3 regions of the Nonomuraea sp. NPDC050383 genome follow, and region 2 is predicted to be linked to each of the others. Evidence: riboswitches for the same ligand, from Rfam matches in the RefSeq annotation. Region 2 holds a riboswitch; each other region holds the start of a gene.
The links. Region 2 has a riboswitch for cyclic di-AMP ahead of ACIBG4_RS00560 (CHAP domain-containing protein). Riboswitches for the same ligand answer to the same signal wherever they lie in the genome.

Region 1: it holds a riboswitch for cyclic di-AMP, as region 2 does, so the genes downstream of both, ACIBG4_RS35460 (hypothetical protein) here and ACIBG4_RS00560 (CHAP domain-containing protein) in region 2, are expected to answer to the same signal.
Region 3: it holds a riboswitch for cyclic di-AMP, as region 2 does, so the genes downstream of both, ACIBG4_RS09555 (NlpC/P60 family protein) here and ACIBG4_RS00560 (CHAP domain-containing protein) in region 2, are expected to answer to the same signal.

What each region holds. Positions count from the first base shown of each region.
Region 1 covers NZ_JBITIP010000020.1:113,070-119,358, reverse strand. The annotation lists gene ACIBG4_RS35470 (DeoR/GlpR family DNA-binding transcription regulator) at 1-349, shown strand, start outside; gene galT (galactose-1-phosphate uridylyltransferase) at 352-1,431, shown strand; cyclic di-AMP (ydaO/yuaA leader) riboswitch at 1,499-1,634, shown strand; gene ACIBG4_RS35460 (hypothetical protein) at 1,639-2,601, shown strand; gene ACIBG4_RS35455 (RNA polymerase sigma-70 factor) at 3,173-4,069, shown strand; gene ACIBG4_RS35450 (aldo/keto reductase) at 4,120-5,094, opposite strand; gene ACIBG4_RS35445 (TetR/AcrR family transcriptional regulator) at 5,181-5,837, shown strand; gene ACIBG4_RS35440 (hypothetical protein) at 6,141-6,289, shown strand, end outside.
Region 2 covers NZ_JBITIP010000001.1:115,114-121,402, reverse strand. The annotation lists gene ACIBG4_RS00565 (ABC transporter substrate-binding protein) at 1-1,060, opposite strand, end outside; gene ACIBG4_RS00560 (CHAP domain-containing protein) at 1,440-2,138, opposite strand; cyclic di-AMP (ydaO/yuaA leader) riboswitch at 2,152-2,291, opposite strand; gene ACIBG4_RS00555 (Gfo/Idh/MocA family protein) at 2,410-3,363, opposite strand; gene ACIBG4_RS00550 (aldo/keto reductase) at 3,384-4,199, opposite strand; gene ACIBG4_RS00545 (hypothetical protein) at 4,322-5,266, shown strand; gene ACIBG4_RS00540 (DUF6716 putative glycosyltransferase) at 5,263-6,289, shown strand, end outside.
Region 3 covers NZ_JBITIP010000003.1:271,852-278,140, reverse strand. The annotation lists gene ACIBG4_RS09570 (hypothetical protein) at 1-72, opposite strand, end outside; gene lysX (bifunctional lysylphosphatidylglycerol synthetase/lysine--tRNA ligase LysX) at 231-1,712, shown strand; gene ACIBG4_RS09560 (LuxR C-terminal-related transcriptional regulator) at 2,049-2,261, shown strand; gene ACIBG4_RS09555 (NlpC/P60 family protein) at 2,278-3,318, opposite strand; cyclic di-AMP (ydaO/yuaA leader) riboswitch at 3,324-3,478, opposite strand; gene ACIBG4_RS09550 (amino-acid N-acetyltransferase) at 3,745-4,305, shown strand; gene ACIBG4_RS09545 (RDD family protein) at 4,400-5,698, shown strand; gene ACIBG4_RS09540 (RDD family protein) at 5,810-6,289, shown strand, end outside.

The DNA of each region.
Region 1 (6,289 bases), on a different contig from region 2:
GCTGACCGGGGGCGTCCGCACTCCTTCCGACGCGCTGGTGGGCCCGGTGGCGGTGGCCGCGATCCGCCGGCTGCACGTGGACACGCTGTTCCTCGGGGTGCACGGCATGAGCGTGCGGGCCGGGTTCACCACGCCGAACCTGCTGGAGGCGGAGACCGACAGGGAGCTGGTGGCCGCGGCGCACCGGCTGGTGGTCCCGGCGGACCACACGAAGTGGAACACGATCGGCATCAGCACGATCGCCGACCTGGCCGAGGCCGACGTCGTCATCACCGACGCGGGGCTGCCCGAGGACGCACGCACCGAGCTGGCCGAACGGGCCGGACAACTGATCATCGCTGAGGGGTAGCCGTGAAGCGCACCATCACCCATCTGGCCGACGGCCGGGAGCTGATCTACTTCGACCGGAGCGACGACGCCGACCGCGGCGCGATCGACCGCCGGCCGCTCGATCCGCGACCGGTGGCCTCCGAGCTGCGTTACGACCCGCTGACCGAGGAGTGGATCGCGGTCGCGGGGCACCGGCAGACGCGCACCTTCATGCCTCCGGCGGACGAGTGCCCGCTGTGCCCGTCGACGGACACGCGGGCCTCGGAGATCCCGGCGCGCGACTATGACGTGGTGGTCTTCGAGAACCGTTTCCCCTCCTTCTCCATGAATCTCGGGACTTATCAGGATGTGGGGGGTCTGAGCGAGGTTCGTCCGGGGGTGGGACGGTGCGAGGTGGTGTGCTTCACCTCGGAGCACTCCTCCTCGTTCTCCCGCCTGTCCGACGCGCAGGTAGAGCTGGTGATGGAGGCCTGGGCCGACCGTACGGCCGAGCTGTCCGCGATCGACGGCGTCGAGCAGGTCTTCTGCTTCGAGAACCGGGGCGAGGAGATCGGCATCACGCTGACCCACCCGCACGGGCAGATCTACGCCTACCCGTACGTCACGCCGCGCACGAAGCTCCAGCTCGGCGCGGCCGCGCGGCACGCGGCCCGGCAGGGGGGCAACCTGTTCGCGGACGTGCTGGCGGCCGAGCGCGCCGCCGGGACGCGGGTCGTGGCCGCCAACGAGCTGTGGACGGCCTTCGTCCCGGCCGCGGCCCGGTGGCCGTTCGAGGTGCACGTCTATCCGCACCGGCAGGTCCCCGACCTCGCCGCGCTGTCGGAGGAGGAGCGCGCCGCGTTCGCGCCGCTCTACACCTCGGTGCTGCGGGCCCTGGACGGGATGTTCGGCGTCGCCATGCCGTACGTCTCGGCCTGGCACCAGGCTCCGGTACGGCAGGACCGGGAGCTGGGGTACCTGCACCTGGAGCTGTTCAGCATCAGGCGGGCGCCCGGGAAGCTGAAGTATTTGGCGGGGTCGGAGTCGGCGATGGGCGCGTTCGTCAACGACGTGCTCCCCGAGGAGGCGGCCCGGCTGCTCCGATCACAGATTGATCACTGATTGATCTCCGATTGGAGTCGCATGACCTCCGCTTTACTACTAGTATCCCTTCGGTACCGGCCGTAACAGCTGGTACACGCCTAATCCCGGGCGCGTCGCTCGGGAGCCGGGGACCCACCGCATCTGGGGTGAATCCACTTCGGTGGTAGGGACCTCCCATCCCGAACCCGTCAGCTAACCCGGCCGGCAGAGGGAGAGGAATACTCCGTGGCGTCCGCGTCCCCCACGCGCCTTGCCATCAACTTCGTCATCGGCGTCGTGATCGCCACCGCCGGCTTCGGCGCGGCCACCGCGACCGCCGCCCCCAAACCCAGCGAATCCGAGCTGCGCGCCGAGCTGAAGAAACTGAACGGCAAGGTCGACAAGCTCATCGAGAGCTACAACCTCAAGCGGGTCGAGCTGGCCAAGGCCCAGCAGGCGGCCGGCACGGCCGGCAAGCGGCTCGCCGCCGCCGAGCAGGCGGTCGCCACGGCCGAGCGCCGGGTCACCGAGATCGCGCAGCTGCGCTACCAGAACGGCGACCCGGCCGTCCTCGGCTTCATGCTCCCCAACAGCGCCGCCGGCGCGGCCGTCCTGGAGCAGATGACCCGCGACCAGCAGACGGTCGTGGCGGGCGTCGCCAAGGCCCGCGACGAGAAGAAGCGGGCGGCCGACGAGGCCGCCGCCCTGGCCACCCGGATCAGCGCCGAGACGGCGGACGTCGCCAAGCGGCGCGACGAGGCCCAGGACGTCATCGACGACATCGAGAAGAAGCTCAAGGATCTCGTGCCGGTCAGCACCGGCCGCCGCTCCGACGGCACCTGGGCGCCCGAGCTGCCGTCGGGCACGGACAACATCACCCCCCGCACCCAGGCGATGCGCGCGCTGGTCCAGAAGAACTTCTCGCTGCCGTTCACGGTCGGCTGCTTCCGCTCGGGGTCGAGCGGCGAGCACCCGCTGGGCCGGGCGTGCGACTTCATGATGAGTTCGGGCGGCACCATGCCCAGCGCCGCCAACCAGGCGCTCGGCGACCGCCTCGCGGCCTGGGCGTTGGCGAACAAGGCGAAGCTGGGAGTGAAGTACGTGATCTGGCGGCAGCGCATCAACCAGGGCTCCGGATGGAGCGCCATGTCGGACCGCGGCAGCATCACCGAGAACCACTTCGACCACGTCCACATCTCGATGAACTGAACGGGTGTCGGGCTGCGGGACCGCCGGTCGGCTCACCACCGGCGCCCGCCGCCGCTGCCACCCGCGCAGCGAGCTCGATCAGCTCCGCTCCGACCCACCGCCGGGTGTGATCCGCGCCGCACCTTGTCACAGGTTCCCTCCGCCCGACGCCTTGGGTGCGAAACCCGAGCGAACGGAGCAGGAACCATGACGGAGCACACCGGCGGCCGGACGGAAGTGATCGTGATCGGCGCCTCCTCACCGACGAGACCCTGACCAGCATCGACGACGACCGCATCGTCGCCGCCGGGGATGCGACCTCGCCCTCGGGCCTCGCTTATCGGATGGGCTGCCAGGCCGCCGTCCAGCTGGGCCCGCACGCCGCCGACGCCGTGCTTCGCCGGATCGAGGGCGGAGCGCCCGAAGCCATCAGCGTCGCCTTCGCCGGGCTGCGCGTCAGCCTCGGCCGCGGTCCGCGCCCGCGTACGTGTCGTAGCCCCCTGAAGTGGGCGGCCCAGGCGCCGCTCGCTCCTCCATGCCCGCTCCCCCATGCCCGGCCTCCCGGGACGGACCGCCGTGGAAGGATCCGAGGATGCACGACCACGCCGCGGACCCGGCGACCGAGGCCTTCGTCGCCCACCGCAACCTGCTCTTCACCGTCGCGTACGAGATCCTCGGCTCGGCGGCCGACGCCGAGGACGTCCTGCAGGAGGTCTGGCTGCGCTGGGCCGAGATCGACCTGGCGCAGGTCCGCGACCCGCGCGCGTTCCTCGTGCGCGTCACGTCCCGGCTGGCGCTCGACCGGCTGCGGGCCCTGCGGCGCCGCAAGGAGGCCTACGTCGGCCCCTGGCTGCCCGAGCCGCTGCTCACGTCGCCGGACGTCGCGGAGAACGCCGAGCTCGCCGAGAGCCTGTCCATGGCCGTGATGCTCGTCCTGGAGACCCTCTCGCCCACCGAGCGGGCCGTGTTCGTCCTGCGCGAGGTCTTCGACGTCGACTACGACGAGATCGCGGAGGCGGTCGGCAAGACCCCCGCCGCGGTCCGCCAGATCGCCCACCGCTCCCGCAAGCACGTCGACGCCCGCCGCCCTCGCCAAGTGGTCTCCCCGCGCCAGGCGCAGGCCGCCCTCGCGTCGTTCCAGCACGCCGTGGAGACCGGCGACCTGCAGGGCGTGCTCGACGTGCTCGCCCCTGACGTCGTCCTGATCAGCGACGGCGGTGGCGTCAGGAGCGCCGCGCTGCGGCCCGTCACCGGCCTCGCGAAGGTGGTCCGCCTCCTCCTCGCCAGTCTCGGCGACAAGGAAGGCACGCTCACGGGCGAGCCCACCACCGTCAACGGCGATCCGGCGCTCCTCCTGCGCCTCGACGGCGAGATCGACAGCGTCATGGCGCTCAAGGTCGAGGACGGCCTCGTCACCGGCATCTACTTCATCCGCAACCCTGACAAGCTCACCCACATCGCCGCCGCCACACCGCTCACCCTGACCTGATACCGGTACGGCCGCGGTTCCCGCCCCGGGAAGGAACGGGGGCCGCGGCGTCAGTCCCAGGTGGGGAGGTGCTGCTCGGGGTAGCGGGCGCCGAAGCCGCCCGTGGGGAGGATCTCCGCGACGCGCTTCAGGTCCGCCTCGTCGAGGACGAGGTCGGCGGCGGCGACGTTCTCCTCCAGCCGCCCGCGGCTGCGAGTGCCGGGGATGGGGACGATGTCGTCGCCCTGGGCGAGGAGCCAGGCCAGGGCGAGCTGGGCGACGGTGGCGTCCTTGTCGGCGGCCAGGTCGGCGAGCCGGCGGGTGGCCTCCAGATTCCGCTCGTAGTTGCCGGGCTGGAAACGGGCGTCCCAGCTGCGCATGTCACCGGGGTCGTACTCGGCGCCGGGCTTGGCCTGGCCCGTGAGGAAGCCCCGGCCGAGGGGCGAGTAGGCGACGAATCCGATCCCCAGCTCGCGCAGCACCGGCAGGAGGGTCTCGACGTCGCGCTCGAACAGGGAGTACTCGGTCTGCAGGACCGAGACGGGCTGGACGGCGTGGGCGCGGCGGATGGTGTTGGCCCCCGCCTCGCTCAGGCCGAAGTAGCGGACCTTGCCCGCGTCGACGAGCTCCCTGACCGTCCCGGCCACGTCCTCGATCGGCACGCCGGGATCCACGCGGTGCTGGTAGAGCACGTCGATGACGTCGACGCCGAGGTGACGCAGGCTGTTGTCGACGACCTCCCGGATGTGGCCCGGACGGCTGTCCACCCCGCCCTCCCGGGTGCCGGTGAAGTCGAAACCGAACTTGGTGGCGATGACCACCTCGTCACGCACCGGGGCGAGGGCGGCGCCGACGATCCGCTCGTTCTCGCCCTGCCCGTACAGCTCGGCCGTGTCGAAGAACGTCACGCCGAGCTCATGGGCCCGGCGGATGGTCGCCGTCCCCTCCTTCTCGTCCGAGGGCCCGTACGCCAGGGAGATCCCCATCGCGCCGTACCCCAACGCCGACACCGTGAGGCCCTGCGTGCCGAGTGTGCGCTTTCGCATGATGTGTCCCATTTCTTCAGAAGTAAGAGCACTCTAACATTATGTTAGAGGCATCTCACATGCCGGAGGGGAGAGAATCGTTCGCCATGAGCAGTCCCACGACGCCACGACGCGGCTACCACCACGGCGACCTGCGCGCCGAGCTGATCCGTGAGGGCATCGCGCTCCTGGCGGAGACGGGGGTCGCGGGGTTCTCGGTGGCCAAGGTCGCGGCCCGTGCGGGCGTGTCGTCGGCCGCGCCGTACCGCCACTTCCCGGACCGCGAGGCCCTGCTGGCCGCCTGCGCCGCGTCCGTCATCGCCGTCATCACGGACCTTCTGGCCGAGGCGGCCGAGCGGGCCGGGCCCGATCCGGTCGAGCGGCTCGCCGCCACCGCGGGCGCCTACACCCGGTATGTGCTGGGCCATCGCGCCGGCGTGGAGTTCGTCTTCGCCCACGACTTCGCCGCCCCGCACGCCGAGACCGTCCAGGAGCAGAGCCGCCGGCTCATGGACACCCTCATGGCCCTGGCCGGCGACGTCCTGCCCGGCGACACCTCGTGGGCCGACACGGCCGACTTCGTGTACGTGCACCTGGCCACCACGCACGGCTACGCGACCCTGCTCCTGTCGGGCGCCCGCCCGCGCCGGGACGTGGACACACTGGTGGCCCGCGCCGTCGCCGCCGCCCGCGACCACATCACCGGCCACGTGATGCGCCTGGGCGGCACGCCGGGGACCAGCGGCTCCGAGCCTGGGGGATGATCGCGTCGGCCGCCGTCGTGACAGTCGATGTCTGAGGTGACCTATAAGGTCATATGCCGCAAGTGATGAACGACGGGAGAGACGATGACATACCCCCCGCCCCGTCCAGGGCCGGGGTTTCCCGCCCCCCAGCCGCCCGGCGGGCATCCCTACGGGCCGCCCCATCAGCAGCCGGGGCCGCACGGACCCTACCCGCCCCAGGCACCGTACGTCAGCGGCGGCCCCCATCCACCCGTGCCTCCGCACGGCGGGCAACCGGCGCCCGGGCCGCGCAGGCGAGGGGCGGGCCGGATCATCGCAGGGGTGCTCGTCGCCGGGTTCGGGTTGCTGTCGGCGCTCGGCGGCGGCGGGCTCATCTGGCACGCCGTCTCGAACAGCAAGCAGCAGATCCGCAACAAGCAGTTCTCCATGGAGCTGTGGCGCAACCTTCCCGCCGACAAGCTCTTCCCCGC
Region 2 (6,289 bases):
AGGCCGCGATGTGGCCCTCCTTGCCGGTGAGGTAGTTCACGACCTCGGCGGCTTCCTTGGGGTGCTTGGTCTGCTTGGGCACCGCGAGCCAGGAGCCGCCCCAGTTGCCCGTGCCGCCCGGCACCGCCGCGACGTCCCAGTTGCCCTTGTTGGACTCGCCGGCCTTGCCCTCGATCACGCCGAGCATCCACGACGGGCAGCCCATGGTGGCGAAGCCGCCACCCTTGATGGCCTTGTCCCACGCCGGGCTCCACGCCTGCAGCTTGGCGGTCATGCCCGCCTTGCTGAAGGTGGTCACCCAGTCGAAGGAGGTCTTGACGGCCGGGTTGGACTCGATGACGAGCTTGTTGCTCTTGTCGAAGTAGGAGACGTTGCCGTTCTTCGGCGCCTCCTGGAAGAGGATCACGTTGTAGATCGTGTTGGGGCCGTCCATGAACTTCGCGCCCGTCTTGGCGGCCTCGAACTTCTTGCCGGTCTCCAGGAACGCGTTCCAGTCCGGCCAGAGCTTGCCGACCTCCTCGCGGTCGGTGGGCAGGCCCGCCTTCTTGAACAGGTCCTTGCGGTAGCACATGGTCATGCCGCCCATGTCCGTGCCCAGCGCGAACAGCTTGCCGTCCGCGTTGACACCCGCTTCCCACTTGGCCGCCGGGAAGTCCGCCTTGCGGCTGTCCAGGCCGTACTGGCCGAGGTCGGTGAAGAACTGCGGACGGGCCGCCATGAGGCCCATCGCGCCCTCGTCGATGCCGACGACGTCTCCGGCGCCTGCCCCCGCCTGGAGACGCTGGAGCAGCTGCGGCAGGTACACGTCCTCGAACCGGTCGGTGAGGTTCGTGTACTTGATCTGGATGTTCGGGTGCTCGGCGTTCCACTTCTTGACGGCCTCGTCGTAGCCGAAGTTCTCGCCGCCGCCGAAGGTGTGCACGTTGATCGTGACCGGCTCGGCCGCCGCGCTGCTCTGCGAGCCCGCCGGGGTGCCGCCACCGCCGCTGCTGCACGCCGCGATGGCCAGCAGGGCCGTCATCGCGGCTCCGGTCATGACCAAGCGCTTGTGGTTCTTCATTCGGAACCCCTCTGGGTGGTGAATGTGGGAGGTGCATCGCGGCGATGAGGCCGCGATGGGAAGGTCTTGGGAGCGCTCCCACAAAGAGTGCCCTCATGGCGTGGGGGTCGTCAACGGCCCGAAACGCAACCGTTACCTCGGGCCGTATTTGTCGCTGTGAAAGCGGATTTGGGGGCCTAAACAGCTCGAAAAGGTCGCTGGGAGCGCTCCCATACCATCCGTCCCGTTAACGCCACACGAACGGACAACCCGCTGTGGGACCGGGCGGGACGGTCAGGCGTACGGGGGAGTCCTCCCGGAACGCGAGCGAGCGCGCGCCGGGGGAAGGCGCGCGCTCGCTCCCTCTGGGGAGAGGTGGGGGAGTGGTCGGGGGACCGGGTCAGCCGGCGTAGTTCGGGTAGCCGTAGCCGACGACCTGGGAGGTCGGCCGGACGCGCTGCTCGACGCGGCCGTTGCCGGTGTTGCCCTCGATCGTGGAGATCGTGCCGTTGCCGTTGTCCTTGACGACGAACCCGACGTGGTTGATGTCGTCCAGGTCCTTGCTGCCGCTCCAGGAGAAGAAGACGACGGCGCCGGGCTTGGCCGTGCTGCCCCAGCGGTGGTTCTGGGCGAACCAGCGGGCGTGGGCCACGGTGTAGGCGTCCCAGCCGACCTGCGGGCGGGCGCCGGTCTGCTCGCCGACCCAGGAGACGAACATCGAGCACCACGCGGCGTTGAGGTAGGACTGCGGCGAGCCGCCGTCACGCTTGACGGTCTCCAGCGCGCGCTGCGACTTCGCGTACCACTGCTGGAACTTGGTGCCGCCGCCGTAGGCGTTCTCGGAGGTGCCGACCTGGGCGCGGGCCACGTCGAGGACCTTCTGCGCGGTCACGTTGACCCGGCCGTACTGGGAGCCGGACGCGGCCTGGTTGTTGACGGTCTGGCTGACGGACGAGTTGGAGGCCGGCCCCACGTGCTCGGGGGTGTCCGCGTTGGCCGGCGCGACGGCGCCGAAGGCGGCCGAGGCGATGATGGTCGCGCCGAGGGTGGCGCGGATCGTTCCGGGCGTGAGGGCACGGATGAGACGGTGCTTGGCCATCGAGAAGGGATGCTCCTTGCTTCCATGCCGCTTACCGGGTTAGCTGACGGGTTCGGGCGTGGAAGCTGCCCTACGGCACAGGGGAGTGCCGATTCACCCCAAGAGAAGTGGGTCCCCGGTTCCGCGCTCAGGCGGATTCAGCGGTCACAGGGGGGTCCTGTGATGATCTGTGCGATGGGCCGGCAACGAACGGGCAAACCGGACGTAAGCCGACGAACAGGATTTAAGGTAATACATCCGGCAAGAGGATTACAAGTGGATAAATGCCCAGCTAGGAGAGCTGAGATCGTGCCTCCTCCAGAAGCCCCATCATGGCAAGGCTTTCGTCCAGTGGCATGATCTCGCTTTCGGTCCGTCCTTCGGCCAGGGCGTCCCGTACCTCGCGCAGCTCCCCCGCGTATCCGTTGTCGACCGGGTCGAGGTCGTGCACCTCCGTCGCCATCGACGCTCCGCTGAGCACGACGCGGTTCGGGGCCCAGAACGGCGCCTGGATCTCGGCCCGCATCCCCGAGCCCACCACGTAGGCGCTGTTGGGGAACGAGGCGAGCAGCGAGGCCTCCACCAGCGCCCGCCTCCCGCCGGGGTAGACGAGCACGCCGCCCGCCTCCGCGTCCACGCCGGACGGCGCCAGGCAGCCCGTCATCCGCACCTCCGACGGCGCCCCGAGCAGCAGCTGGGCCAGCCCGAACGGGTAGATCCCCAGGTCCAGCAGGGCCCCGCCGCCCAGCTCCGGAGCCCACAGCCGGTGGGCCGGGTCGAACGGCAAAGCGAAGCCAAAACTGGCCTGCACCGAGCGGATCTCGCCGAAGCGCGGGTCGGCGGCCACCCGCCGGATGAGCGGGTTGAACCGCATCCACATCGCTTCCATCAGGAAGACCCCGGCCTCGCGGGCCAGGCGCACCATGCGCTCGGCGTCGGCGAGCGAGGCGGCCAGCGGCTTCTCGCACAGCACGGCCTTGCCCGCCGCGATGGCCGCCTCGGCCACCGCCAGGTGCTGGGCGTGGGGCGTGGCCACGTACACGGCGTCGACGGCCGGGTCGGCGCACAGCTCCGCGTAGGAGCCGTACGCCGACTCGGCGCCGAGCTCCGCGGCCAGCGCGGCGGCGCGGCCCAGGTCACGCGAGCCGACGGCCGCCACCCGCATGCCGGTCTCCGCGGCGATGACCGCGCCCACGGTCCGTGCGATGCCGCCTGTCGCCGCGATGCCCCATGCGAGATCCCTCATGGCGAGGGATCATAGCTTTTTTACCCAAATGTGGCGGGATCGGGCCCAAGGCGGCGATTGGCGTTGAGTGCCCCGATAGCCGCCAGGTCCTCGTCGTCCAGGACGAAGTCGAACACGTCGATGTTCTCCCGGATGCGGGACGGCGTGACCGACTTGGGGATCGTCACGTTGCCGAGCTGGATGTGCCAGCGCAGCACGACCTGCGCCGGGGTGCGCCCGTGCTTGGCGGCCAGCGTCTGGAACGCCGGCTCCTCCAGCAGGCCCCGGCCCTGGCCGAGCGGGCTCCACGCCTCGGTGAGGATGCCGTTGGCCTCGTGGAAGGCCCGCAGCTCGTGCTGCTGGAGCCACGGGTGCAGCTCGATCTGGTTGATCGACGGCGTGATCCCGGTCTCGTCCATGAGCCGGGTGAGCGCCTCCACCGTGAAGTTGGACACACCGATGGCCCGGGCCCGCCCGTCGCGGTGCGCCTTCTCCAGCGCCCGCCAGGCGCCCACGTAGGCGTCCTGCTTCGGCGCGGGCCAGTGGATGAGATAGAGGTCGACGTGGTCCAGGCCGAGCCGCGCCAGGCTCTCGTCCAGGGCCCGCTCGGCGCGGTGGTGGTCGTCGTTCCACAGCTTCGTGGTGACGAACACCTCCTCGCGCGGCAGACCGGAGGCGCGCACCGCCCGGCCCACGCCCTCCTCGTTTCCGTAGATCCTGGCGGTGTCGACGTGCCGGTAACCGGCCTCCAGAGCGGTCGTCACGGCCCGCTCGGCCTCGTCGGCGGGTACTTGCCAGACGCCGAACCCGAGCTGGGGGATCGAGACGCCGTCACTGGTGAGATGGAGCGAGTTCATGGCCTCCATTGTTCACGCGGCGTTCCCCGCGCCGTCAGGGGGCCGGATTACGGTGAGCGCGTCGTGCGGTCGCAGGCGACCCGGAGCGAAGCCGGCATCAGCCCGGAGTGGGGAGAGCAGGGGTGGCGGAGCGGGCGTCGGCCTGGGTGGAGTCACCCCTCCAGATGCTCTGCGCCGTCGAGGCGCACCACGCCGGCCTGCTCGGCCCCGCCACCGCCGTCGTGCCCCGCGCCGGGCAGCGCGCGCTGAAGGCCACCCGCCGCGAGCTGCGCCGCCTGTCGCTGCCCGAGGGCCTGGAGATGGCCGAGCCGTCCGAGAAGCTGCCGCGCCGGATGAACGCCGCCGGCGACGCCTTCTCCGGCAAGGTGCAGCTGCGCTGGCTCACCTCCCGCCCCGGCCGGCTGGTCGTCGTGGACGACGGCCTGGCCACGCTCCGGCTGCTGGAGCTGCTGGCGGCGGGTCCGTACCGTCCGCTGCTGCGGGCCCGCGCCCACCCGGGACGGCTGCGCGCCGTGCTGGGGCTGGCCGCCGCGCTCAGGCTGCGCGCCGGCCGGGTGACCGTCTTCACCGCCCTGCCGGTCACCGAGGAGCTCGAACAGTCGGTCCGCGACGCCGGGTTCGACCTCGTCCGCCATGACTTCGCCTGGCTGCGCTCCCAGCCGCCCACCGAGCCCGGACCGGCCGAGCGCACCGTGGTGCTCGGCACGTCCCTGGTGCGCAACGGCCTGGTGCGCCGCGACCGCTACCTGCGCTGGCTCACCGACCTGGCCGGCGAGGAGCCGCTCGCCTACTACCCGCACCGCCGCGAGGACCCCGCGGACGTGGCGCTCATCCGGGAACGGCCCGGCATCACCGTGCACGACGGCGGCGCGCCGGCCGAGCTGACGCTGCGCGGCCTCGACGCCGGGCAGCGGGTGCTCAGCCTTCCCTCGACCGCCATCGCCTCGCTGCGGGTCCTGCTCGGCCCGCGCGGAGTCACGGTGGAGCCGGTGGCCGTGCCGGACGACTGGTGGACCAGCGGGGCGGCCCCCGCCCTGCGATCGCATCTGACAGGAGTGACCGGGTGAGAGTGCTGGCGGTCGCCGACTCCGACTCGTACCTGAAGTGGGCGGCCTGCCTGCTCGGCGACCTGCCGGCCGGCTGCGAGACGGACCTCGTGGTGGTGCGTACGCCGATCGCGCCCTCGCCGGAGCAGATCGCGGCGGCGGTGCACGGGCGGCCCGCGCCCCCCGTGCTGTCGGCCCGCGCCCTGCGGCGCGAGGCGGAGCGCAGCCGGCCGGACGTGATCCTCGTCGCCTGCACCGGCCCGGTCGTGGACGTGCTGGTCGCCGAGGTGCTGAGCGGGCTGCGGCCCCGGCCCGTGTTCGCGACCGGGCTGCCCGGCATCTCCGTGCCCGCCACCGAGAAGGCGTGGCTCTTCCGCAGCGGCTGCGACCTGTTCGTGCTGCACAGCCGGCGCGAGGTGGCCGAGTTCGGGGAGATCGCGGCGCGGCTCGGCGGGGGAGGGGCGATCGGGCTGGCCCGGCTGCCGTTCCTGCGTCCCGGCCGCGCCGGGGGCGGCGGGAACCGGGTGGTGTTCGCCACCCAGGCCAAGGTGCCGCGGGAGCGGGCGGAGCGGGAGCAGGTGCTGGCCGCGCTGGCGCGGCTGGCCGAGCGGCGGCCCGACCTGGACGTGGTGGTGAAGCTGCGCGCCCTGGAGGGCGAGCGGCAGACGCACCGCGAGCGCCACCACTACCAGCGGCTCTGGCGCGAGATGGGCGAGCCAGGGCGGCTGTCCTTCGCGGCCGGGCCCATGCACGAGCACCTGGAGCGGGCGGCCGGGTTCGTCACGGTCAGCTCGACGGCCGCGCTGGAGGCGGTCGCCCAGGGGGTGCCGTCGCTGGTGCTCTCCGACTTCGGGGTGAGCGCCGAGATGATCAACCTGGTGTTCGAGGGGAGCGGGCTGCTCGGGACGCTGGACCAGCTCGCGGAGGGCGACTTCCGGGCCGCCGACCCCGAGTGGTGCGCGGCCAACTACTTCCACCCGGCGGGGCTGGACGACTGGACGGGCCTGCTGGCCGCGCAGGCGGCCGGCCGGGAGACGCCGGCCC
Region 3 (6,289 bases), on a different contig from region 2:
CGTCGGCAGCGACAGCGCCAGGGCGGTGGTCGCAGCGGCGGCCAGGACACCGGTCGCGATCTGCTTGATCATGATCTCTCCTTGAGCTCTCTCCCTGGGCCGGCTCCCTGCCGAACCCCCCTGAGCTCTTGGGTCATGGGTAACGCGGAGGTCTTGCGGGGGCGTTGCGACGACCCTGCAACGAACCGACGAGCCCTTGCAGTTCGCCATATCCCCTACTCTTTGATGCTGTGAGCGACGAACTTCCCGAGCAGATGCGCATCCGGAGGGAGAAGCTCGACCGCCTTCGCAGCGAAGGCGTCGACCCCTACCCGGTGAGCTTCCCGCGCACGGCGACCAACGCCGAGGTCAGAGCGACACACGAGGGCCTGGAGCCCGACACCGCGACCGGTGAGCAGGTCGCGGTCGCGGGCCGCGTCATGCTCAACCGGATCGGTGGGAAACTCTGCTTCGCCACGCTCCGCGACGGCACCGGCGACCTGCAGGTCATGATCTCCCTCGACCGGGTGGGCGAGGAGTCCCTGGCAGCCTGGAAGCGCGACGTCGACCTGGGCGACCACGTGGGCGTGATCGGCGAGGTCATCACCTCCCGGCGTGGCGAGCTGTCGATCATGGCCGAGAGCTGGCAGATCACCTCCAAGTGCCTGCGCCCGCTCCCGGAGAAGCACATCGGCCTCACCGACCCGGAGGCGCGGGTCCGCCAGCGCTACGTCGACCTCATCGTCAACGACGAGGCGCGGGAGATGGCCCGCATCCGCAGCGCCACCGTGCGCGCGGTGCGCGACTTCTGGCACGAGGAGGGCTACCTCGAGGTCGAGACGCCCATGCTCCAGCCGATCCACGGCGGCGCGACGGCCCGGCCGTTCAAGACCCACATCAACGCCTACAGCATGGAGCTCTACCTTCGCATCGCGATCGAGCTCTACCTCAAGCGGCTCGTCGTCGGCGGCATCGAGAAGGTCTTCGAGATCAACCGCAACTTCCGCAACGAGGGCGCGGACTCCACGCACAACCCCGAGTTCACCATGCTCGAGGCGTACGGCACCTACCTCGACTACAACGACATGGCCGACCTGACCCAGCGGATGTACCAGAAGGCCGTGGTCGCGGCGCTGGGCACCTCGGTGGTCGTGCACGACGGCGTCGAGGTGGACCTGGGCATCCCCGAGTGGCCGCGCGTCACGCTGTACGGCGCCGTGTCGGAGGCGGTGGGCGAGGAGATCACCACCGAGACGCCGATCGAGCGCCTGCGCGACCTGGCGGACAAGCACGACGTCCACCACGACCCCAAGTGGGGTCCCGGCAAGCTGGTCCAGGAGCTGTTCGAGGCGCTCGTGGAGCACACGCTCATCCAGCCGACGTTCGTCATGGACTACCCGCTGGAGACCTCGCCGCTGACCCGTCAGCACCGCGACAACCCGCTGCTGACGGAGAAGTGGGACCTCATCGGGTTCGGCACGGAGCTGGGCACCGCCTACTCCGAGCTCATCGATCCGGTCGAGCAGCGCCGCCGCCTGGTCGAGCAGTCGCTGCTGGCGGCGGGCGGCGACCCGGAGGCCATGCAGCTCGACGAGGACTTCCTGCAGGCCCTGGAGTACGCGATGCCGCCCACCGGCGGCATGGGCGCCGGCATCGACCGGATGATCATGGCGTTCACCGGCAAGAACATCCGCGAGACGATCCTCTTCCCGCTCGTCAAGCCGGCCCACTGAGCCCCGGCCGTGCCGCCGCACCGGCGGCACGGCGAAGGGCCCTGAGAACGGGTCATGCGCAATTGCGGGATCGTGCCGGACCAAATGCGCCGGTGGGCGCCCGCGTCAGGATTCCCGGTGAGGGCCTGTAAGGGCCGCTGTGATCGCGCAGCGTGCCCCGAAGTGCCGACACTCGCCGAGTCCCCCACATACGACGGATCAAGTCAATGACGGCCGTCAAGTGCCACGGATATCGCGCTTGACGGCCTTTCCCGTATGCGTTTAACGTCTGCGGAGCGAACAGCTTTGCACGGGCCGACGACGACTCCGAGACTGCTGTTGGGGGGAGGGCTCCCGATGGATGTGCTCACCGATCAGGTTGAGCTTAGCCACGCCGATCTAGCCTTGCTGGCGGAGCTTGCCAGGGGAGTCACCGTCGATCGGGTGGGCAGGCGCCTCGACATCAGCGGGCGCACCGTGCGCCGTCGGCTGCGCGGCATCTGCGACCGCATCGGGGTCGCCACGGCCATCGAGGCAGTCGCCTGGGCCGCCCGCCGCCAGCTCATCTGAGCGGCCCGTCGAGGGTTCAGTCGGCGACGCGGACGGCGCCCACGAACGGCCGGTTGGCCAGCGACGCCACCCTGACGACGTCACCCGTGCGTGGCGCGTGGACCATCATGTTGCCGCCGATGTAGATGCCGACGTGGTGCAGGTCGCCGTAGAAGAAGACCAGGTCGCCGGGGCGCAGCTCCTCCCTGGAGATGTGCCGGCCGGCGGTCCACTGGCTGCCGGTGTAGTGCGGCAGCGAGATGCCGACCCGCTGGTAGGCGGCCATGACGAGACCGGAGCAGTCGTACGAGCTCGGCCCCTCGGCCCCCCAGACGTACGGCTTGAGCTGCTGTGTGAGCGCCCACCTGGCCGCCTCGGCGGCCTTGCCGGCGCCCGAGATCGGCAGGGCGACGCGGACGGCCGGCGTGCCCGGGCGGCCCGCCTCGCCGATCGCCCGCCTGAACAGGTTGCTCTCCACCTTGGCGACCAGCTTCACGATCTTGTCGCGCTTCGTGTCGAGGTCGGTGACGAGCTTCTCCACCTCGTCGATGTGGGCCTTCGCCTCGGACTGGGCCCGCTTGGCCGTCTCCATGGCCTTGACGACCTGGTTGACCTCGTCGCCGGCCTCCTGGGCCAGCGCGTAGGTGGTGGCGGCCCGGTTGAGGAACGCGCCGGGGTCGCCGTCGTCCATCAGGGCGATGGCGCGGCTGAAGCCGCCGGTCATGTACTCCTGCTGGGCCAGCAGCCTCGTCTTGGCGCGCTTGGCGTCGAGGTCGGCCTGGCTGGTCGCCAGGACCTTCCTGGCCTGCTCGGCGGTCTTGCGGGCGGTCTTGAGCTTCTCCCGCGAGCCGTTGTACTGCTCGCTGAGGGTCTCGATCTGGGTGTGCATCGCCTCGACCCGCTTGGACAGCTCCTTCAGGGAGGGCTCGGGGTCGGCGGCGGCGGACCCGGGCGGGAACGCGAACGCCAGCGCCACGACGGCGGCGCTCAGGACGGCGAAACGGCGCAGGAGCGCCTGTTTCGGAGGGCGGGCATCCAGGCCCGCTCTCGTCCTTCCGCGGCGGCGCGTGCGCTTCACCGACCAGCTCCTCTCTTCGACGCCTACCGGGTTAGCTGACGGGTTCGGGCCGGAGCAGCCCTACCGAGCGTGATGCTCGGATTCACCCCATGTGGTGGCACTGAGAGCTCGCCACCGGCGGGTCCCCGGCTCCCCTGCGGGGATTGGGCGCGTCTCCGCGCGGGGGTCGCGCGGGTGACATCGTCGCTGGACATTAGTGCACCTCGGGTTCGTGCTCAACCAGAACTGCCAACTCTGTAGAGGTATCGCTACCGAAGGGTCACGAGTGGACGATGCGTCACCCGATGCCGGTCCGACTTTATGTCTACTTTGCCATGCCTTGAGCAGTACGTTGCCCGAAGGGAGCGCACGGTAGTGACATGTCGGATGCCGTAGGCGGAGCGGATTTTGGTACGAGCCGTAATGGGATCTGTACTCTGGATGCCCATGGAACAGGTCGCCGAAGTCACCGTGCCTGACACCGAGATCGTGGTGCGCCGCGCCCGCACGTCGGATGTCAGGACGATCAGGCGCCTGGTCGACACCTACGCCGGTGCCGGTCCTCGCCTTCTGGAGAAGGCCACGGTCACCCTGTACGAGGACGTGCAGGAGTTCTGGGTCGCCGAGCGCGGCGGCCAGGTCGTCGGCTGTGGCGCCCTCCATGTGCTCTGGGAGGATCTGGCCGAGATCCGGACCGTCGCCGTGGACCCCGCCTTCCGCGGGCTGGGCATCGGCCACCGGATCGTCGCCGCGCTGACCCGCACGGCGGTGGATCTCGGGCTCAGCCGGGTGTTCTGCCTGACGTTCGAGGTGGACTTCTTCGCCCGCCACGGGTTCCGCCCGATCCAGGGCACCCCGGTCTCCCCGGAGGTCTACGCCGAGCTGCTGGCCTCGTACGACGAGGGTGTGGCGGAGTTCCTCGACCTTGAGCACGTCAAGCCTAACACCCTGGGCAACACCCGCATGCTGCTCCATCTGACATCCGGTGACGCCGACCTTGACCGCTGAGAAAGGTGATTGTTGATACCTATGTCGATACGTTGGGCAGCACAGGCATGTGTCCTGACATGTGCTACATGCACTCTCGAAGCGAGGTGACACGGTGAGCACCGGACAGCCGCCGTATCCACAGGACGAATCCGGCGAGAACGCTGCCGGGAATCCCGAGTACGGACAACACACTCCGAACCGTCCCCACGGTGAGGCCGACCCCGACGCGACGGTGGTGGGTTACCGCGCCGAGGACTACGGTCAGCCCGGCTACGGCCAGCCCCAGCAGGGCTACGGCCAGCCCGGTCAGCCCGGCCAGCCGCAGTACGGGCAGCCGGGCTACGGGCAGCAGGGCCAGTCCCAGCCGGGCTACGGGCAGCCGCAGCAGGGCTACGGGCCCCAGGGTCAGTCGCAGCCCGGCTACGGCCAGCCCCAGCAGGGCTACGGCCAGCCGCAGCAGGGCTATGGGCAGCCCGGCCAGCCGCAGTACGGCCAGCAGCAGCCCTCCCAACCCGACTACGGGCAGCAGCAGTACGGCCAGCAGCCGCCCTCGGGTCAGCAGTACGGCCAGCCCGGCTACGCGCCCCCGCCGCAGCAGGGCTACCAGCAGCAGGGCTACGGCCAGCCAGGCCAGCAGCAGTACGGGCAGCAGCCGCCCTCGCAGCCCGGCTACGGCCAGCCGCAGCAGGGCTACGGGCCCCAGGGGCAGTCGCAGCCCGGCTACGGCCAGCCCCAGCAGGGCTACGGTCAGCAGGGCTACGGCCAGCCCGGTTACGGTGAGCCCGGGTACGGGCAGCCGCAGCAGGGCTACGGCCCGGGGCAGCAGTACGGCCAGCCCGGCTACGGTCAGCCGGGATACGGCCAGCCCTACGGCCAGCCGGTGGGCGTGCAGCCTCCGGGCGCCCCGGCGCCGCTCGCCGAGTGGTGGCAGCGGCTGGTGGCCCGGCTCATCGACTGGGTGATCTTCTTCGTGGTGGGCCTGATCGTCTCGGGCATCCTCGTGGCGCTCCTCGCGGTCAGCTACGACTGGTCCACCGGCAGTTCGTCCGGCCTGCTCAGCGGAACGGCGGTCGGCATCCTGGTCGGCCTCATCCTGACCGCCCTGTACGTCGGCTACGAATTCCTCATGACCAAGATGAGGGGCCAGACCCTCGGCAAGATGGTCATGGGCATCAAGATCGCTCCTGTCGGCGGCCCCGTGCCGCAGGGCGGCCTGCCCACCGACGTCGCGCTCAAGCGGGCCGGCGTGACATGGGGCGGCTATATTCTCGCCGCCTTCCCCATCCCGCTCTCGTCGTTCATCGGCTGGCTTCTGGTGGCCGTGAACGGCGCGTCGCAACTCTGGGACAAGCCGCTGCAGCAGACGTTCGCCGACAAGGTGGCCGGCACCGTGGTGGTCAAGATCAAGTAATCGCGAACCCCAGCAGAGGCCGGCTCCGTGCCGGCCTCTGTTTTGTACCCGGGTACGTGAGGGACCGGGCCGTGGCAATATGAGGCCACGAGTTCGGCGCCGAGGTGGGTTATGGCGGGTGCGCGGCCGGGCGGGACGCCCGCTGAATGGTGGGAACGGCTTGCCACGCGCCTCATTGAGGGCCTCGTGTTCGGGGTCTTCTATTACATTCTGTTCATCGTCCTATGGGCCGCCTTCCGGACTGTCGGCGTGTCCGAGGCGACGGCCGGCCGCCTGCCCGGGGTGGCGGCCTGGTTCCTGGCCGGGCTGGGATATACCGCCTATGAGTGGGTGGCTCTTTCCGGCGCCGGCCGGACGTTCGGCAAGGCGATCATGAAGATTCGGGTGACGCCGCGCGACCTTCCGCGGGCCGCACTGCTGAAACGCGCCCTGGTGTATCCCGGCCCGGTCATGCTGATGGGTATTCCGCTGGTCAATCTGCTGGGCGGAATCTACGTGTTCGCCGTGGGGATGATCATCTTGATCGACAAGCCACTGCAGCGTGGGCCGCATGACCGGCTGGCCGGAACGTTCGTCGTCAAAGATCTTCGT